One region of the Pseudomonas sp. TWI628 genome, then DNA from elsewhere that is predicted to be linked to it. Evidence: predicted binding sites of a transcription regulator. Region 1 holds the regulator's gene; each other region holds the start of a gene.
The links. The regulator FliA, encoded in region 1, starts transcription of late flagellar genes. The targets are predictions, from matches to a motif close to CTAAAGTTTNNNNNNNNNNNGCCGNTAA.
Positions count from the first base shown of each region.

Region 1 (6,299 bases):
GTCGACCCGGCGCTCACCTTTGCGCAGGATGTCGAACACGTTCTCGGCGATGTGGCAGCACTCCACCAGCTCGTTCAGCTGAAGGAAGCCGGCGCCCCCTTTTACAGTGTGGAAACCGCGAAAGATCGCATTGAGCAGGTCGGCATCGTCGGGCCGGCTTTCCAGCTCGACCAGTTGCTCGGACAGTTGCTCAAGAATTTCGCCGGCTTCTACCAGGAAATCCTGAAGGATTTCTTCATCGGCGCCGAAGCTCATTAAACGTGCTCCTTAAAAACCCAGGCTGGACAGCAGATCGTCGACGTCGTCCTGACCGGACACAACGTCTTCACGCTTATCGGCATGAATCTGCGGACCTTCACCCCGAGTCGGATGTTTTTCTTGATCTTTTTCAGCGCGCAGCTGCTGGTGGTCATGTTCGATACCGGCAAAACGGTCGACCTGACTGGCCATCAGCACGAGCTTGAGCAGATTGCTTTCTACTTCGGTGACCAACGCAGTGACGCGCTTGATCACCTGGCCGGTCAGGTCCTGATAGTCCTGAGCCAGCAGAATGTCATTGAGGTGGCCGGCGACCTTGCGGTTACCCTCGGCGCTGTGCGTCAGGAAACTGTCGACGCGCTTGACCAGCTCGCGAAACTCCGGCGCTGCGACTTCGCGGCGCATGAAGCGCTGCCAGTCGACGCTCAGGCCTTGCGCCTCGGCTGCCAGGTCGTTGAGCACCGGGGTGCTCTCCTCCACCAGGTCCATGGTGCGGTTGGCGGCACCCTCGGTGAGCTTGACCACGTAGGACAGGCGCTCGGTGGCATCGGTAATCTGCGAGACTTCCTCGGCCTGCGGCATCTGCGGGTCGATCTGGAAGCTGACGATCGCGCTGTGCAGTTCACGCGTGAGCTTGCCGACTTCCTGGTACAGGCCACGGTCGCGGGTCTGGTTGAGCTGATGAATCAGCTGCACCGCCTCACCGAAACGCCCCCGTTCCAGGCTCTCGACCAGTTCCTCGGCATGTTTCTTCAGGGTCGACTCGAACTCCCCCAAAGACGTCTGTGTTGATTCCATGGCGCCCCCCTGACGTGACTCAGCCGTTGACGCGTTCGAAGATCTTCTCGATCTTTTCTTTGAGCACCTGGGCGGTGAACGGCTTGACCACATAGCCATTGACGCCGGCCTGGGCCGCTTCGATGATCTGGTCGCGCTTGGCTTCGGCGGTCACCATCAGCACCGGCATGGTCTTCAGGCGATCGTGGGCACGCACCTTGCGCAGCAAATCGATACCGGACATGCCCGGCATGTTCCAGTCGGTCACCAGGAAGTCGTAATGGCCGCTTTCGAGCATCGGCAGCGCGGTAGTGCCGTCGTCGGCTTCATCGGTGTTGGTGAAGCCCAGGTCACGCAACAGGTTCTTGATGATCCGCCGCATCGTCGAAAAGTCGTCAACGATGAGGATTTTCATGTCTTTGTTCAAGTAGACCTCCAAGCAGTCTCAAACGCGCTCGGCCCCGAGCACGCGTATTCAAATTCGGTACAACGTGGAAAACGACTGCAACGACCCCGGGCTCAACGTGCCCGCCATTCCCCCAGGCGGCTGCGCAGGCGCGCGGCACACTGGCTGTGCAACTGGCTGACACGCGATTCGCTGACCCCCAGCACCTCACCAATTTCCTTGAGGTTCAGCTCTTCGTCGTAGTACAGCGCCAGCACCAGGCGCTCACGCTCCGGCAGGTTGGCGATCGCATCGGTCAGGGCAGCCTGGAAGCGCTCGTCCTCCAGATCGCGCGACGGCTCGACCTGGCCACTGGCGCCGTCCTCGTGCAGCCCTTCGTGTTCGCCGTCCTGCAACAGGTCGTCGAAACTGAACAGGCGGCTACCCAAGGTATCGTTCAAGATCCCGTAGTAATCATCGAGACTCAATTGGAGTTCGGCAGCAACTTCATGATCTTTAGCGTCGCGGCCAGTTCTTGCTTCCACGGCACGCATCGCATCACTGACCATGCGCGTATTGCGGTGCACCGAACGCGGTGCCCAATCGCCCTTGCGGACCTCGTCGAGCATCGCCCCGCGGATGCGGATGCCGGCGTAGGTTTCGAAGCTGGCACCCTTGCTGGCGTCGTACTTGTTGGCCACTTCCAGCAGGCCGATCATGCCGGCCTGGATCAGGTCTTCGACCTGGATGTTGGCCGGCAGGCGTGCCAGCAGGTGGTAGGCAATGCGCTTGACCAGCGGCGCGTAGCGATCCACCAGCTCGAACTGGGCGTCTTTCGACGCCTTGCTGTACATCTTGAAACCGCTCGCATTCATAGCACGGGTCCTGCGCTGGTGGGTTGCACCAGGCGCTCGACGAAGAACTCCAGGTGCCCGCGCGGGTTGGCTGGCAGCGGCCAACTGTCGACCTTCTGCGCGATGGCCTTGAAGGCCAGGGCACACTTGGAGCGAGGGAAGGCTTCGTACACTGCGCGCTGCTTCTGCACCGCCTTGCGCACGCTCTCGTCGTAGGGCACGGCGCCGACGTATTGCAGGGCGACGTCAAGGAAGCGGTCGGTGACCTTGGTCAACTTGGCGAACAGGTTGCGCCCTTCCTGCGGGCTCTGCGCCATGTTGGCCAGCACGCGGAAGCGGTTCATGCCGTAGTCGCGGTTGAGCAGCTTGATCAACGCGTAGGCGTCGGTGATCGAGGTCGGCTCGTCACACACCACCAGCAGCACTTCCTGGGCGGCGCGGACAAAACTGACTACCGAGTCACCGATACCTGCAGCCGTGTCGATCACCAACACGTCGAGGTTGTCGCCGATTTCGCTGAAGGCCTGGATCAGCCCGGCATGCTGGGCCGGGGCCAGGTGCACCATGCTCTGGGTGCCGGAGGCGGCCGGCACGATGCGCACACCGCCAGGCCCCTGCAACAGCACGTCACGCAGTTCGCAGCGGCCCTCGATGACATCAGCCAGGGTGCGCTTGGGCGTCAGCCCGAGCAAAACATCGACGTTGGCCAGGCCGAGGTCGGCGTCCAGCAGCATCACCCGGCGGCCAAGTTCGGCCAAGGCCAGTGACAGGTTCACTGAAACGTTAGTCTTGCCGACGCCACCTTTGCCACCGGTTACGGCGATCACCTGTACGGGATGCATGCTACCCATGTTCGTTGTTTACCTTGTCTCGCTTGGACCCAGACCACGCGCAGCGCACGACAGCCAGCTCCGGAATGTAGGTACTTTGCATACGCTTGCCCCTCAACCCGCACGTCGCGGATTGTGGTAGAGATCAGCGAACATGTCGGCCATCGCCTCTTCGCTGGGCTCGTCCTGCAACTGCACGTTGACTGCGCGAGTCACCAGCTGGTGCGGGCGCGGCAGGTGCAGGTCGTCAGGAATGCGCGGGCCGTCGGTGAGGTAGGCCACGGGCAGTTCATGACTGATGGCCAGGCTCAGCACATCGCCGAGGCTCGCCGTTTCATCAAGTTTGGTCAGGATGCAGCCGGCCAGGCCGCAGCGCTTGTAGCTGTGATAGGCAGCCGTCAGCACCTGCTTCTGGCTGGTGGTGGCCAGCACCAGGTAGTTCTTCGCGGCAATGCCACGCCCGGCCAGGGTTTCCAGTTGCATGCGCAGGGCCGGGTCACTGGCCTGCAGGCCGGCAGTATCGATCAGCACCACGCGCTTGCGCAGCAGCGGCTCCAGCGCTGCTGCCAGCGACTGGCCCGGGTCGACATAGGTAACCGGCACATTGAGGATGCGCCCCAAGGTCTTAAGCTGCTCCTGGGCACCGATGCGGAAACTGTCCATGCTCACCAGGGCCAGGTTCTGCGGGCCGTACTTGAGCACATAGCGTGCTGCCAGCTTGGCCAGGGTGGTGGTCTTGCCCATGCCGGCCGGGCCGACCATGGCGATCACGCCGCCCTCTTCGATCGGTTCGATCTGTGGCACGTCGATCATTCGCGCCAGGTGCGCCAGCAGCATGCGCCAGGCCTGGCGCGGCTCCTGGATTTCACTGGTCAGGTCGAGCAGCTCGCGGGCGATCGGGCCGGACAGGCCGATACGTTGCAGGCGACGCCAGAGGTTGGCCTGCGCCGGCTTGCTGCCCTGCAGCTGGTTCCAGGCCAGCGAGCCGAGCTGCACTTCAAGCAGCTCGCGCAGGCCCGACAGTTCCGAACGCATGGCATCGAACAGGCGCGGGTCAACAGCCGGCTGCGCTGGCGCAGGCGCTGGAGGCGGCAAGTCGACGTGCGGCTCGACCAATGGCTCGGCCGCGGTCAACGACTGGCCGGCGAACAATTGGCGGTTGCCTTCGCTGGCCTCGGCGCGGTTGTCCAGCTCGGCCTGGGCAGTGGCGATGCGCGACTGGGTCTTGCGCAGCTCTTCTTCCAGTTCGGCGTTGGGCACGCGCGGGGCCAGCGCGGACAGTTTGTAGTCCAGCGCGGCGGTCAGTTCGACACCGCCGGCGATGCGGCGGTTGCCGATGATGGCGGCATCGGAGCCCAGCTCATCACGAACCAGCTTCATGGCCTGACGCATATCGGCGGCGAAAAAACGCTTGACTTGCATAACCCACTACCTCAGCCGTTGGGGCCCACTGTGGCAACGATGGTGACTTGCTTGTTATCCGGTATTTCCTGATACGCCAGAACATGCAAATTCGGTACAGCCAGGCGGCCGAAGCGCGACAGCATGGCACGGATCGGGCCAGCTACCAGGAGAATGGCCGGTTGGCCTTGCATTTCCTGGCGCTGGCAGGCGTCGATCAACGAACGCTGCAGCTTTTCGGCCATGCTCGGTTCCAGAAGAACACCGTCTTCCTGACCTTGCCCGGCCCTTTGCAAACTATTGAGCAAGATCTGTTCCAACCTTGGCTCAAGGGTGATCACAGGCAGCTCGGGCTCAACGCCGACAATGCTTTGGACGATGGCACGACACAATCCGACGCGCACTGCTGCCACCAGCGCGGCGGTATCTTGACTCTTGCCGGCATTGTTGGCGATGGCCTCGGCAATACTGCGGATGTCACGCACCGGCACTTGCTCGGACAACAATGCTTGCAGGACCTTGAGCAGCCCCGACAAGGAAATGACACCGGGCACCAGTTCTTCTGCAAGTTTAGGCGAAGCCTTGGACAATACCTGCAACAGCTGCTGCACCTCTTCGTGGCCGATCAGCTCGTGGCAGTGCTTTTGCAGGATCTGGTTGAGGTGGGTGGCAACCACGGTACTGGCGTCGACCACGGTGTAACCCAGCGACTGCGCCTGAGCGCGCTGCCCGACGTCGATCCACACCGCCTCAAGGCCGAATGCCGGGTCGCGCGCGGCGATGCCGTTGAGCACACCGAACACCTGGCCAGGGTTGATCGCAAGCTCGCGATCCGGGTAGATATCGGCCTCGGCGAGGATCACCCCCATCAGCGTCAGGCGATAGGCGCTGGGCTGCAGGTCGAGGTTGTCGCGGATATGCACGGTCGGCATGAGGAAGCCCAGGTCCTGGGACAGCTTCTTGCGCACCCCCTTGATCCGCGCCAGCAGCTGGCCACCCTGGTTGCGGTCGACCAGCGGAATCAACCGGTAGCCGACTTCCAGGCCGATCATGTCGATCGGCGTGACGTCGTCCCAGCCCAGCTCCTTGGTTTCCTGCGCCCGCTGAGGCGACGGCAGCAGGTCCTGCTGGCGCTGCACTTCCTTCTGCGCTTCGATCTTGGCCTTCTGTTGCTTCTTCCACACCAGGTAGGCACCGCCACCGGCCAGCAGGCCGAGGCTGAGGAAGGCAAAGTGCGGCATGCCCGGCACCAGGCCCATGATGATCATCAGCGCCGCAGACACACCCAGCGCCTTGGGCGAGTCGAACATCTGACGATTGATCAGCTTGCCCATGTCCTCGGAGCCCGAGGCACGGGTGACCATGATCGCGGCGGCAGTGGACAACAGCAGTGATGGCAATTGCGCCACCAAACCGTCACCGATGGTCAGCAAGGCGTAAACCTTGCCCGCATCGCTGAACGACATGTTGTGTTGCAGCATACCGATCAGCATGCCGCCGATCAGGTTGATGAAGAGGATCAGCAGGCCGGCGATGGCGTCACCGCGGACGAACTTGCTGGCACCGTCCATGGAACCGTAGAACTCGGCCTCCTGGGCTACCTCGGCGCGGCGCGCCTTGGCTTGGGCCTGGTCGATCAGGCCGGCATTGAGGTCGGCGTCGATGGCCATCTGCTTGCCGGGCATGGCATCGAGGGTGAAGCGCGCGCTCACCTCGGAAATCCGCCCGGCGCCCTTGGTGACCACCACGAAGTTGATGATCATGAGGATGGCGAACACCACCGCACCCACGACG
Region 1 covers NZ_JBDJMM010000004.1:86,251-92,549, reverse strand. The annotation lists gene ABE528_RS04380 (chemotaxis protein CheA) at 1-255, opposite strand, end outside; gene ABE528_RS04375 (protein phosphatase CheZ) at 268-1,056, opposite strand; gene ABE528_RS04370 (chemotaxis response regulator CheY) at 1,076-1,450, opposite strand; gene fliA (RNA polymerase sigma factor FliA) at 1,555-2,295, opposite strand; gene fleN (flagellar synthesis regulator FleN) at 2,292-3,125, opposite strand; gene flhF (flagellar biosynthesis protein FlhF) at 3,219-4,526, opposite strand; gene flhA (flagellar biosynthesis protein FlhA) at 4,538-6,299, opposite strand, start outside.

Region 2 (6,299 bases), on a different contig from region 1:
ACCCGCTGACGCCACCCGCGCAGCCGCCGGTCACCACGGCCAGCGTGCAGCCACCTGCCGGGCTCGAAGCCAGGCCGGTCGAGCCATCTGCCGCCCCGGTCACACCTCCTGAACCGCCTCAACCGCCGCGAGCCCCATGAGCGAGAACCCGGAACATGACCAGCCAATGCCGCTGGTTTCGCACCTGACCGAACTACGCACCCGCCTGCTGCGCTGCGTGGCGGTCATTTTCCTGATCTTTGCCGGGCTGTTCTCCTTCGCCCAGCAGATCTACACCCTGGTCTCGGCGCCGCTGCGCGAACACTTGCCGGCCAATGCGACGATGATCGCCACCGACGTTGCCTCGCCGTTCCTGACGCCGTTCAAGCTGACCATGATCGTCTCGCTGTTCCTGGCGATCCCGTTCATCCTCCAGCAGATCTGGGGCTTCATCGCGCCAGGCCTGTACCGCCATGAAAAGCGCATCGCCATTCCGCTGCTGGTGTCGAGCATCCTGCTGTTCTACGCCGGCATGGCTTTCGCCTATTTCCTGGTGTTCCCACTGATGTTCAGCTTCTTCGCCAAAGCCACTCCGGAAGGCGTGGCGATGATGACCGACATCGCCGCCTATCTCGACTTCGTCATGACGCTGTTCTTCGCCTTCGGTGTTGCCTTCGAGATCCCGGTGGCCGTGGTGCTGCTGGTATGGATCGGGGTAGTCGACGTGAAGTACCTGAAGAAGGTCCGCCCGTACGTGATCATCGGCTGCTTCGTGGTCGGCATGATCCTCACCCCGCCGGACATTTTCTCGCAAACACTGCTCGCGGTGCCGATGTGGCTGCTGTTCGAGATCGGCGTGCTGTGTGGCAGCCTGATCCGTAAGCGCAGCCATGCCGACGACGAAGCCACCAACGACCATAACGACCAGCCGCCAGCGACCCAGCCGTGAACCTGTTACTCCTTGAAGAGGCCGACTTCGTCTCGGCCGACCGTGTCGTTCTCGCTGATCGGCGCTTCACCCACATGCAGGAAATTCACCGTGTCGCGGTGGGCGACACGCTGCGCGTGGGCCGTATCAACGGCCTGATGGGCAAGGCCACGGTACTGCGCCTGGACACGCATGAAGCCGAGCTGCAGGTCGCCTTCGACCAGCAGCCACCGGCCAAGCTGCCGCTGACCCTGGTGCTGGCCGTGCCACGCCCGAAGATGCTGCGCCGGCTGTTCCAGACCGTGGCCACGCTGGGTGTACCGCGGCTGATCCTGGTCAACAGCTACAAGGTTGAGAAAAGCTTCTGGCAAACGCCCTTCCTCAACCCTGAGACCATCCGCGAGAACCTGATTCTCGGCCTGGAGCAGGCCCGTGACACGGTGCTGCCCGAGGTCATCATCGAGAAGCGCTTCAAACCGTTCGTCGAAGACCGCCTGCCTGCCATCGCCGACGGCACCCTCGGCCTGGTCGGCCACCCCGGCCCCTACCCGGCCTGCCCACGTGCGGTTGAAGGCCCCGTAACCCTGGCCATCGGCCCCGAAGGCGGCTGGATCCCTTACGAAGTCGACCTGTTGGGCAAGGCTGGCCTGGCCCCCGTGCAGCTGGGTGATCGCATTCTGCGTGTGGAAACCGCCGTCACTGCCCTGCTCTCAAGGATTTTCTGACGAACGGGTCAGCTTTCTCCTATCAAGTTTCCCCGGCGCAAGCCGATGGTGTTGGCAACACTACAATAATCAGTGCTGCCACGTTGCCGGGGAGTCGAACATGTACCAATGGTTTTCCCAATCGCTGGGGAATGTAAGCGTCAATCGCAAGTTGGGGCTGGGCTTCGGCCTGGTGCTGTTGCTGACTCTGGCCATCACTTTTACCGGATGGCAGGGCTTGAACAGCGTGACCGAGCGCGGTGACAAGCTGGGCAACATTTCGGTGATCCACCAGTACACCCAGGAGCTGCGCATCGCCCGCCAGCACTACCAGCGCGACCGCAACGATGCGGCCATCGGCGAGCTGGAAAAGGCCCTGGGCAATCTCGAACGCCAGATCAGCTTCATGCTCGGGCAGATCGAGCAGCCCACTGACCGCCAGCGCCTGCAACAGCAACAGGCCGCCGTCAGCCAGTACCAGCAGGCCTTCAATGACCTCAAGCAGGCCGGCCAGCGCCGCGAGGCTGCTCGCGGTGTGCTGGGTGACAGCGCCGACAAGGCCGTCGAGCTGATCAAGCGGGTGCAGCAGCGCCTGCTGCAGAGCGGTGACATCAGCCAATACCAACCTGCCGTGGAAGTCAGCGCGCTGGTGCAGCAGGCGCGCTTCCAGGTGCGTGGCTACACCTACAGCGGTAACGCTGACTACCAGCAGACGGCGCTGAAGGCCATCGACGAGGCGCTGGCCGAGCTCAAGGCACTGCCAGCCAAGCTGCCAGCGGAATATGCCGCCAGCCTCGACGACTCAGCCACCGCGCTGGCCGCTTACCGCGATGCGGTAACCCAGTTCGGCAATGCCCAAAACGCCAGCGAGCAGGCGCTACAGCACATGGCAGACCAAGGCACGCTGCTGTTGCAGACCAGTGAGGCAATGACCGTTTCGCAGACCGCAGTGCGCGACGCGGGCACTGCTCAGGCCAAAGTCATGCTCGGCGGCGCCACGGCCCTGGCCCTGGTACTGGGCCTGCTCGCGGCCTGGGCCATTACCCGGCAGATCATCATCCCCCTGCGCCAGACCCTGGCTGCCGCCGAGCGCGTGGCCAACGGCGACCTGCGCCAGGACCTGCTTTCGACCCGCCGCGACGAACTCGGCCAGCTGCAAGCCAGCATGCAACGCATGACCCAGGGCCTGCGCGAGCTTATCGGCGGCATCGGCGATGGCGTCACGCAGATTGCCAGCGCCGCCGAGGAGCTGTCGGCGGTCACCGAGCAGACCAGCAGCGGGGTCAACAATCAGAAAGTCGAGACCGATCAGGTAGCGACCGCCATGAATGAAATGGCTGCCACCGTGCATGAGGTTGCCCGCAATGCCGAGCAGGCTTCTGAAGCCGCAGCAATGGCCGACCAGCAGGCGCGCGAGGGCGATCGCGTGGTCGGCGAGGCCGTCGCGCAGATCGAGCGCCTGGCCAGCGAAGTGGTCAACTCCAGCGAAGCGATGAACCAGCTCAAGGCCGAAAGCGACAAGATCGGCAGCGTACTCGACGTGATCAAGTCGGTGGCCCAACAGACCAACCTGCTGGCGCTCAACGCCGCCATCGAAGCAGCACGTGCGGGAGAGGCCGGGCGTGGCTTTGCGGTGGTCGCTGACGAGGTGCGCAGCCTGGCCCAGCGCACCCAGCAATCCACCGAGGAAATCGAAGAGCTGATCGCCGGCCTGCAAAGCGGCACTCAGCGCGTGGCCAGCGTGATGGATGCCAGTCGCCAACTGACCGACAGCAGCGTCGAACTGACCCGCCGCGCCGGCAGCTCGCTGGAAACCATCACCCACACGGTGTCGTCGATCCAGGCCATGAACCAGCAGATCGCCACCGCCGCCGAACAGCAGAGTGCCACCGCCGAAGAGATCAACCGTAGCGTGATGAATGTGCGCGACATCTCCGACCAGACCTCGGCGGCGAGCGAGGAAACGGCCAGTTCCAGCGTCGAGCTGGCGCGCCTGGGCACCCACCTGCAAGGGTTGGTCGGGCGATTCAGGCTCTGATGCCCCATTACTCGTGCTGAATTTTCCTACATAACTTTCAGGTCAAGTCCTACAAGCTCTCTGCCGATTGGCAGGGATGGGATGCCGGCACTACGCCAGCATCCCATCCCCACCAACTGGACGGAGACTTGCCATGTTCGGCTACCTCAATCACAGGCTCGGCAATATCAGCGTCGGCGCCAAGCTCGCCCTGGGCTTCGCCGTGGTCCTCGCGCTTACCCTGGCCACCACGGTCAGCGGCTGGCGCGCCCTGGACGGCGCCATTACCCGCTCGGAACAACTCAGTGAGATCGGCCGGATCAATGATCTGGTCAAGGACCTGCGCGCCGAGCGCATCACCTACCGAGTGCTGGCGGACGACGCCAGCAAGGCGCAGATCGCCGGCATCCTGCAGCAGCTCGATGCCATGCTGACCACGCTTCAGCAGCGCAGCAACGTCGATGAGTCACGCCAGATGCTGACCCAGAAACTGCAAATGCTGCAGCGCCTGCGCGATACCTTCACCACCCTGCAACGCAGCGTCGACGAGCGCCGCGCAGTACGCGCGGCGATGCAGGCCCAAGAGCAGAAGCTCAACGACGTCATCGACGACCTGCAGACCCAGGCCCTGCTGAAGATGCCCGCCGACAGCCAGGGCGGCGTGCTTGGCCTGATGGATAACCTTAGCCGCCAGGTCGACACCGCCAATCAGCAAAGCCTGGTGCCGGCATACACCTTCTCGCCCCTTGAGGACTTCGCCAAGGTTGGCGATGTCGCACTGAATGCCGCCGATACCAGCCTCGGCCAGCTGCTCAAGGGCCTTGCGCCACTGGGCCTGCCACGTACGCTGACGGAACAGCCTGGCATCGAACTGGGCAAGTACCGCAGCAGCCTGGAGCAGTACCGCCAAACGGCGCTGCGGGTCGAGCAGTTGCAGAACGAAATGGAACAGATGGGCACCGAGCTCAGGGCCGTCAGCCTGGAGCTGAGCCAACGGAAGGTCGAGCAACGCGACAGCGAAGCCGTGGCGGCCCGCTCCTTGCTCACCAGCGTGGCGCTGCTGGCCCTGATTGTGGGCATCCTTGCCGGCTGGTTGATAACCCTGCAGATCACCCAACCGCTGCGCCAGACGCTGGCCTTGGCCGCGAGTATTGCCAAAGGCGACCTTAGCCAGCTCGAGCCGGTGCAACGCCGCGACGAAATGGGGCAGCTGCAGACCCGCATGAGTGAAATGACCGCCAGCCTGCGCGATCTGATCGGCGGTATCGACCAGGGCGTCGGCCAGCTGTCCCAGGCTGCGTCGCAGCTGGCAGCCAGCAGTGAGGACACCAAACTGCGCATCAACCAGCAGCGCGAGGAAACCGACCAGGTCGCCACTGCCATGAACCAGATGAGCGCCACGGTGCAGGAGGTGGCGCAAAACGCCGAGCAAGCGTCACTGGCGGCCACCAATGCCGACCAGCAGGCGCAACTGGGTGACCAGGTGGTAGGCGAAGCCATTGGCCGTATCGAACAGCTGGCGGGGCAGATGGACCATTGCCTGGCCGCCATGCAGCACCTGGCCGGCGAGAGCCAGCGTATCGGCAGCATTCTCGATGTGATCAAGTCGGTGTCGGAGCAGACCAACCTGCTGGCGCTGAACGCGGCGATCGAAGCCGCCCGGGCGGGTGAAGCGGGCCGTGGTTTTGCCGTGGTTGCCGATGAGGTACGCGGGCTGGCGCAGCGCACCCAGCAATCCACCGAGGAAATCGAGCAGCTGATCGACAGCCTGCACAGCGGTACTGACGAGGTCACCAGCCTGCTCGACGACAGCAAGCGCCTGACCGAGCAGAGCGTTGAGCTGAGCCGCAGGGCCGGGCAGGCCTTGGGGCAGATCACCGACACGGTGTCGAGCATCCAGGGGATGAATCAGCAGATCGCCACGGCCAGCGAGGAACAGAGCGTGGTGGCCGAGCAGATCAACCGCAGCGTGATCAGTGTGAGGGATGTGTCGGACCAGACCAGCACGGCCAGTGAACAGACGGCGGCTTCGAGTGGGGAGCTGGAGCAATTAGGACGGAAATTGCGCGGGATGGTGGGGCGGTTCAACCTTTGATACCGGGTCGCTTGCTTCGCAGGTGAACCCGCTCCCACAGGTACTGTGCTGCCCTTGCGGCAGTGCAGATCCCTGTAGGAGCGGATTCATCCGCGATGAATCCACCGCGGCTACAGCACCTGGCGCAGGAAGGCCTGAGCGCGCGGGTCCTTAGGCGAGGCAAAGAACTCAGCCGGCGCCGAATCTTCCAGCAGCTTGCCGTGATCGAAGAACAGCACCCGGTCGGCCACTTCGCGGGCAAAGCCCATTTCGTGGGTAACGCAGACCATGGTCATGCCTTCCTGGGCCAGGGTCTTCATCACGTCCAGCACCTCGCCGACCATTTCCGGGTCGAGCGCCGAGGTAGGCTCGTCGAACAGCATCACCTTCGGGTCCATCGCCAGCGCACGGGCAATCGCCACCCGCTGCTGCTGGCCACCGGAAAGGCGCGACGGGTACTCGTTGGCCTTCTGCGCAATGCCGACCTTCTCCAGCAACGCCCGCGCCTTGGCCTCACGCTCGGCCTTGTTGCGCTTGCGCACCACCTTCTGCGCCAGGCACAGGTTTTCCAGCACGGTCATGTGCGGGAACAGGTTG
Region 2 covers NZ_JBDJMM010000023.1:90,242-96,540, forward strand. The annotation lists gene tatB (Sec-independent protein translocase protein TatB) at 1-140, shown strand, start outside; gene tatC (twin-arginine translocase subunit TatC) at 137-928, shown strand; gene ABE528_RS18870 (16S rRNA (uracil(1498)-N(3))-methyltransferase) at 925-1,632, shown strand; gene ABE528_RS18875 (methyl-accepting chemotaxis protein) at 1,733-3,649, shown strand; gene ABE528_RS18880 (methyl-accepting chemotaxis protein) at 3,783-5,723, shown strand; gene ABE528_RS18885 (amino acid ABC transporter ATP-binding protein) at 5,834-6,299, opposite strand, start outside.
Region 2: the regulator FliA is predicted to act here: its motif matches at 1,654-1,681, upstream of ABE528_RS18875 (methyl-accepting chemotaxis protein).

Region 3 (6,299 bases), on a different contig from region 1:
TGCCGGTTTGCGGTTGAGTGCGATAGAGGCCACGTTTTTGGAGCGCTGGCACGACCAGCTCGGCGAAATCCTCAAGCGTGCCAGGGCTTGCGAGCGGGTTAAGCATATAGCCACTGGTGCCCGAGATGCGAGCATGCTCCTCGATTCGATCAGCAATTTGTTCGGGCGTACCTACCAAGATCAGATCAGTACCTCGTGTGACGTTGGCAAAGCGCTGCCTCACATCACCCGCTGTCAGCGGCTTACCGCTTCCATAAGGACGCATCATGTAGGAAGTCAGGCCTTCAGTGTGAGTTGAGAGCACATCGCTATCGGCATAGCGGCTGAGATCGATGCCTGTGTCACCTGCATAACTAACCAGTTGCGCTTCCAAGTGATAGTTTCGCTGAAGTTCGTCGTACTTCCGTTGAGCCTCGATCTCGGTTTTTGCGGTGACAATCCTCAGCACTGTCAGCGATTTCACGTCATCCCGCTCACGACCACGAGCTTGGGCCATCGTCCAAATTTCTTCCAGCCCTTGCCGAATTTCGTGAGGGTTGGATTTCGCGATGAAGATAAGCTCAGCATGCTTGGCCGCGAACTCACGACCTCTGCCCGACCAACCAGCTTGGATCAGTAAGGGGGTTCTCTGCGGCGATGGAGCCGTAAGGTGAGGCCCAGCAACACGGTAATGCTCACCGGAATGGTTAATTGGCTTTACGCGGTTGCCATGGGCGTAAACATGCCCTGCCTTGTCGCCTACTACCGCATCATCAGTCCAGCTGCCTTCCCAGAGCTTGTACACAACATCCATGAACTCTTCGGCACGTTCGTAGCGGTCGGCATGCTTGATCATCTCTTCCAGACCGAAGTTGCGAGCCGCACTGGAGAGGTAGGAGGTGACAATATTCCAGGCGATCCGCCCCCCGGTCATGTGGTCAAGCGTGCTAAGTCGCCTAGCGTGCGTGAACGGGTGCTCGTATCCAGATACGAACGTGATTGAACTCGCCAACTTGATCAAATATTCAGGAAAACTGAAGTCCAGGCTTTGCCATAACCTCGCAGCAGTTCTTGAAGCCACGCCAATCATTCAGGAGAATAGCGAGCACTTCCACCGATCACTGCTGTATTGCCCCCCTGATGATCAGGTGAACTTTATGTACAGTCCACATGTCGTATGCGTGACGAGCTGTCCACGATACATTGAAGCGGCAAGTGGATTCAGATTTTTGTAACCGTAGCTATATGTTCAAGTGCTAGTATGAAAGACTTTCTTCCCGTCGCCGAGATACCCCGCCCTAACGTCCTCATTGTGGAGGACGAACCAACGCTTCGAGAGTTACTGACAATACTGATCGAAGATTGGGGTGCTTCGGTGACAGCTGTAAGCACTGCCGATGAAGGCCGTGAGAAGCTAAGAAAGCAAGGCTGGAGCTTACTGGTCACTGATGTACAGACGCCAGGTTCGCTCAGCGGAGTGGACATTGCCTGGATTGCCAGTGAGCAACACCCTCAGACTAGCATTATTGTGATGAGCGGGTACTATGAGTTTGAAATTAGGCCTCTACCTGATAGCGCCGTATTTCTGCCGAAGCCTTGGCAGGTGACTAAGCTAGAAGAATTAATTTCAACACACCTTAGCAACTCCAAAAAAAGATCATAATTATAAGAATATAACACACAAAAAACAACGATACGCACAAATGAAAAATAGTCTCAAATTATACTTATACCTGAGACCTTTTGTTTAAAAACATAAAAGAGCATCCATGCTAACACCAGTCCAAAACCACATGAAAATCTGAAGCTTACAGCCTAAAGTCTTGCACTACACGATTTAGGCCGACTGCAAGGTTGGAAACTTCCCCACTGGCACTCGCAGTCTGGCTTGCACCCGCAGCGCTTTGGGTAGACAAATCACGAATACTTGTGAGGTTTCGATCAATCTCTCGTGCCACCTGGGCCTGCTCTTCTGACGCAGTCGCAATCAAAACATTTCGCTCATTGATCATAGTGATTGACTGAGAGATTTCCTCTAGCGACTCACTAGCCAGCTGTGCGACAGAGGTAGATTCATCAGCCATTTTCTGACTTTCGATCATAGCCCTAACGGCCTGAACCGAATCATCCTGGATAGAGCCAATCATTTGCTCAATTTCTTGAGTGGATTGTTGAGTACGATGGGCAAGAGCTCTAACCTCATCTGCAACAACTGCAAAGCCCCTACCCTGTTCCCCAGCCCTTGCGGCCTCAATTGCAGCATTCAACGCCAGTAGGTTTGTTTGCTCAGCGATGGCTCTAATCACCTCAATGACTTTACTGATGTCCTGAGCGCGCGAAGAAAGCGTTTGGATCTGCTCACCCGTAGACTCAACATAGGAGGATAGCGCTTGTATAGCTCCTAGGGTTCTCTTAACATTTTCGAGTCCAGATTTGGTGAGTTGTTGAGCTCGCCCGGATGCATCAGCGGCTTCCGCAGCATTCACTGCCACTTCATCAACTGCGGCACTCATTTCATTGACAGCGGTCGCAGCCTGGTTAACTTCATCGTTTTGCTTGACCAATCCTCGACTACTTTCCTCAGTGACTGCTGCCATTTCTTCTGCAGCCGAAGCGAGTTGCGTTGAGCTGTCGGAAATATGGGTCAACGTGTCTTTTAAATTGTTTTGCATTTGAGAGATAGCAGCTAGCATCGCAGCTGCCTCGTCTCGGCCTGAAACCTTGAACGTCTGCGAAAGATCTTTATTCGCGATAACCTTGGCGATTGAAAGCGCTTCATCTAGAGGCTGAGTCACACTCCGCACCAGCAAGTAACCCAAAGCAATTGTGAGCGTCACCACAGTCAAAAGCAGACCATAGATTGTTACTAATCCGCTATGATAGATCTCACCCGCTAACACTCCCGCTGCTTTTGCACCTTGATCGTTATAAACCATCAAATCAGAAATTTGATCAACTAGAGTATTGGTAAGCGGACGAATAGCTGAGCTAATTAACGCCGAAGCAGCCGCGTTGTCACCAGAGACGAGCATAGGTTCTAACTGATTCAGGAGCCCTTCATAACGATCAGCGCTTGCCCTCACCTTGTCGTACAGCGACTGTTCTTCAGGACTTGCCACAACCGACTCATATCTGCCTATGAGTCTTGTGAATTCCCGCCGATAATCCGGAAAAGTTTTTACTGTCTGATCACGAACCACAGGGTCATTCGTGGTAGTTGCTCGAAGACTTTCCAACCTTAGCCTAAGGACACTTGAGTTTATAAGCCCAGCTAGCCGGATGCTGGCCATCCAATTTGTTTCAACATCCTGTTCTGCTTGACGAAGCCTTTCCAACTTATTAGCAGACAACAACCCCATCACAACGACCACAGCGACGATCACTGAAAAAATCAATGCCGCACGAGGCCCTATTTTAAGATCACGGAATTTCATGCAAAACCTCAATCGTAGACACAACTGAATATGTATCGGCTGAATCGTTTAATCCTTTAGGCTTAGAGAAAAATAGCTCCTATCAATGGAGTTGATACTGCCCCTCCTTATGACAGGTCAGCCGATAAACCTTGAATTGCCCCTGGTTTCCTAGACACTCTCCAAGCTCAGGAAATAGCGTTCCTGATACTCTACTGGAGACAGCTGCATAGCACTGCTGTGTCGACGTTTTGGGTTATAGAACATCTCAATGTAATCGAAAATATCACTTCTGGCTTCGTCACGCGTTGCGTAGATCCTTCCTCGGATTCGCTCCCGATTCAAAAGCTGGAAAAAGCTCTCGGCTACGGCGTTGTCGCGGCAGTTTCGCCGTCGGCTCATGCTGCTGACCAAATTGTTGGCCTTAAGGAAGCTTTGCCAATCTGAGCTACTGAACTGACTGCATTGGTCTGAGTCATCATCACTTGCTGCTATGGCTTCTCCCTCAGGCTGAAAAGCCGGTAATAAGCCACCCGTCATTTCATTCGGGCTGTTTAGAGTCAAGCAGTACCGCCGGCTTGCTGTACCTGAAGCCTTCTCGGTACACGTACCTCAGCTATCTTCAAATTCTCATTCTGAAAGAGGGAGTTCTGATCCCCATCTATCAGCTTGAGAACGCTGATGGCATTATGCTCACACTGCGTTGCCCATAGGTTTCATCACGCGCACTCGATGGGCCCATAGGAAGCCATCGGGATACGCCACACCTTCAAGGATCGTGTTGATGTCCAACGAAGACGCCCCGCCAGCCGTCACCCCGTCTGAAGATGCCGGGGTACCCTCGCCCGCTGCTGACAAACCTGTGGAGCTTGATGCCAACCGTAAGGGCCTTCAGGCCTACCTGGCACCAGGAGCTTCTGATTGGGCGCCATTGAATGAAGAAGCCTACATCGTCCTCAAGGGCGTTCCACCACCTGATCCAGCGAGGATCGTTTCCAACCGCACAGCTCTGTCGGATATGCTTGCTGCGGCATTGCAAGTTCCCAATCTGGGCTTCTTGGCAGGAAGTGGAACGTCTTTAGGCGCACCAGGTGGGCCAAGCATGTGGGATCTGTGGAAGCGCTCCATGTGCACAGCTGGCTCAGGGGATCCTACCGAAGCGTCAGCACGCGTGATGGATGTGGTGCACTACAAAGAAACCATCAATCCAAACATCGAGCATTTCCTTTCACAGTGCGACGCCTATCTCGCCTTCAACAAAGACGCGACCGTCGAAGAGTTCGTCAGCGAGGTCAAAGCAGTCATCCTGGACGCATGCTCTGCATTCCTGAGGGCCCCTACCGCCGATATTTCGGCATACAGGCAGTTGCTGCAGAAGCTGGCGAGACGACGAGTTCGAGATCCTCGCCTGAAGGTCTTCACCACAAACTATGACATGTGCTTCGAGACAGCAGCCTCTGACCTCGGCATGATGGCCATCGATGGTTTCTCCTACACCCGTAGGCGGCGGTTCGATGGCAAGCATTTTAGCTACGACATCGTCAGGCGAGAGGCGGAAGGTCATGAGTTCGCCGAAGGTGTGTTCCAGCTACTGAAGTTGCATGGATCAGTCAGCTGGAGCAGAGAGGAAAAGGACATCTACGAGGACAGTGCGCCTACGCCTGCGAACGCGTGCCTCATCTACCCTGCCAAAGGGAAATACCAGCAGGCATTCCTGCAGCCTCACCTGGAGCTTCTGTCGCGCTACCTGGAATTTCTGCGTCAGCCCAACAGTTGCCTCATCGTGGCGGGCTTCGGCTTCAACGATGATCATCTCTCCGAGCCAGTCTTTTCAGCTATCCAATCCAACCCTAGCCTGAAACTCATACTCTGCGATTTCCAATGCATCACGCACCTGCATAATCGGGGGCATCATGGCTCAAGCGACTATTGGGGCAGATTCCATGACCTCGCCAAGCGTGGCCTGGACATCCACTTCATCAGTGGCTCGTTCAGCGATCTGGTCAGCCACATTCCGCACCTGAGAACAGCCTCTCCCGCAGAGCAGTTGGCGAATGCCGTCAGACGCCTGGGGGGCCAAAACGCATGAGTTCTCTCGACGGGATTTTGGCCAGTAACCTCAAAATTGGCGTGGTTTCGAGTGTGAGCGCCCACCTGGTAAAGACCAACCTGGCACATGCCGGCAACGTGAGCGGCCAGTACTTGGGACACAACCGGTACGGTAAAGGTGAAGTGGGCGAGCTCGTGCTCATCGAAGGCCAGCAAGCAGTTCTGCTCGGGCGAATTACCGAGGTGACTTTACCTGACAGGGATCGCACAGAGATTTCCCAGGACTTTGCAGGTAGCCGACATATAGATGCGATCGGCTTCATACGCCTGCTCGGCTCCGTAAACCCGCAATCCTTAAGAGTCACGGCGGGAGTAAGCTCATACCCACGGCTTGGCGACCGTGTCTATTCCGCCCCAGGGGAGTTTATTTCCCAAATCCCGTTGCTGACTTCAACCGGGGTAGACGGTGCACCACCTGAGGTAGCGTTGAACCTTGGTCACGTTGCCGGTGACGGTGGATTTCCTATTGCTGTCACTCCCGAGAAAATTTTCGGAAGGCACTGCGCAATCCTTGGCTCCACAGGCGGAGGGAAGAGCTGGACGACATCCAAGCTGATCGAGGAGTGTCGCCGCTTCTCAGCCAAGGTAGTGCTGATCGATGCCACGGGCGAATACCGCTCACTCGTTGGCGATGACACAGTTCATTGCCACCTTGGCAGCCCTCTCCACTTAGCTGGAGGCTCTGTAGAAGTCGCGATTCCGCCGACGAGCTTCACCGAGTCCGACTTCATAGCCCTCTTCCAGCCATCGGGTAAAACCCAAGGCCCTAAGCTGAGGGAGGCGATCAAAAGCCTCCGA
Region 3 covers NZ_JBDJMM010000011.1:154,625-160,923, forward strand. The annotation lists partial or broken gene ABE528_RS10980 (NtaA/DmoA family FMN-dependent monooxygenase) at 1-985, opposite strand, end outside; gene ABE528_RS10985 (response regulator) at 1,241-1,642, shown strand; gene ABE528_RS10990 (methyl-accepting chemotaxis protein) at 1,788-3,413, opposite strand; partial or broken gene ABE528_RS10995 (IS3 family transposase) at 3,564-3,866, opposite strand; gene ABE528_RS11000 (SIR2 family protein) at 4,177-5,481, shown strand; gene ABE528_RS11005 (ATP-binding protein) at 5,478-6,299, shown strand, end outside.
Region 3: the regulator FliA is predicted to act here: its motif matches at 3,446-3,473, upstream of ABE528_RS10990 (methyl-accepting chemotaxis protein).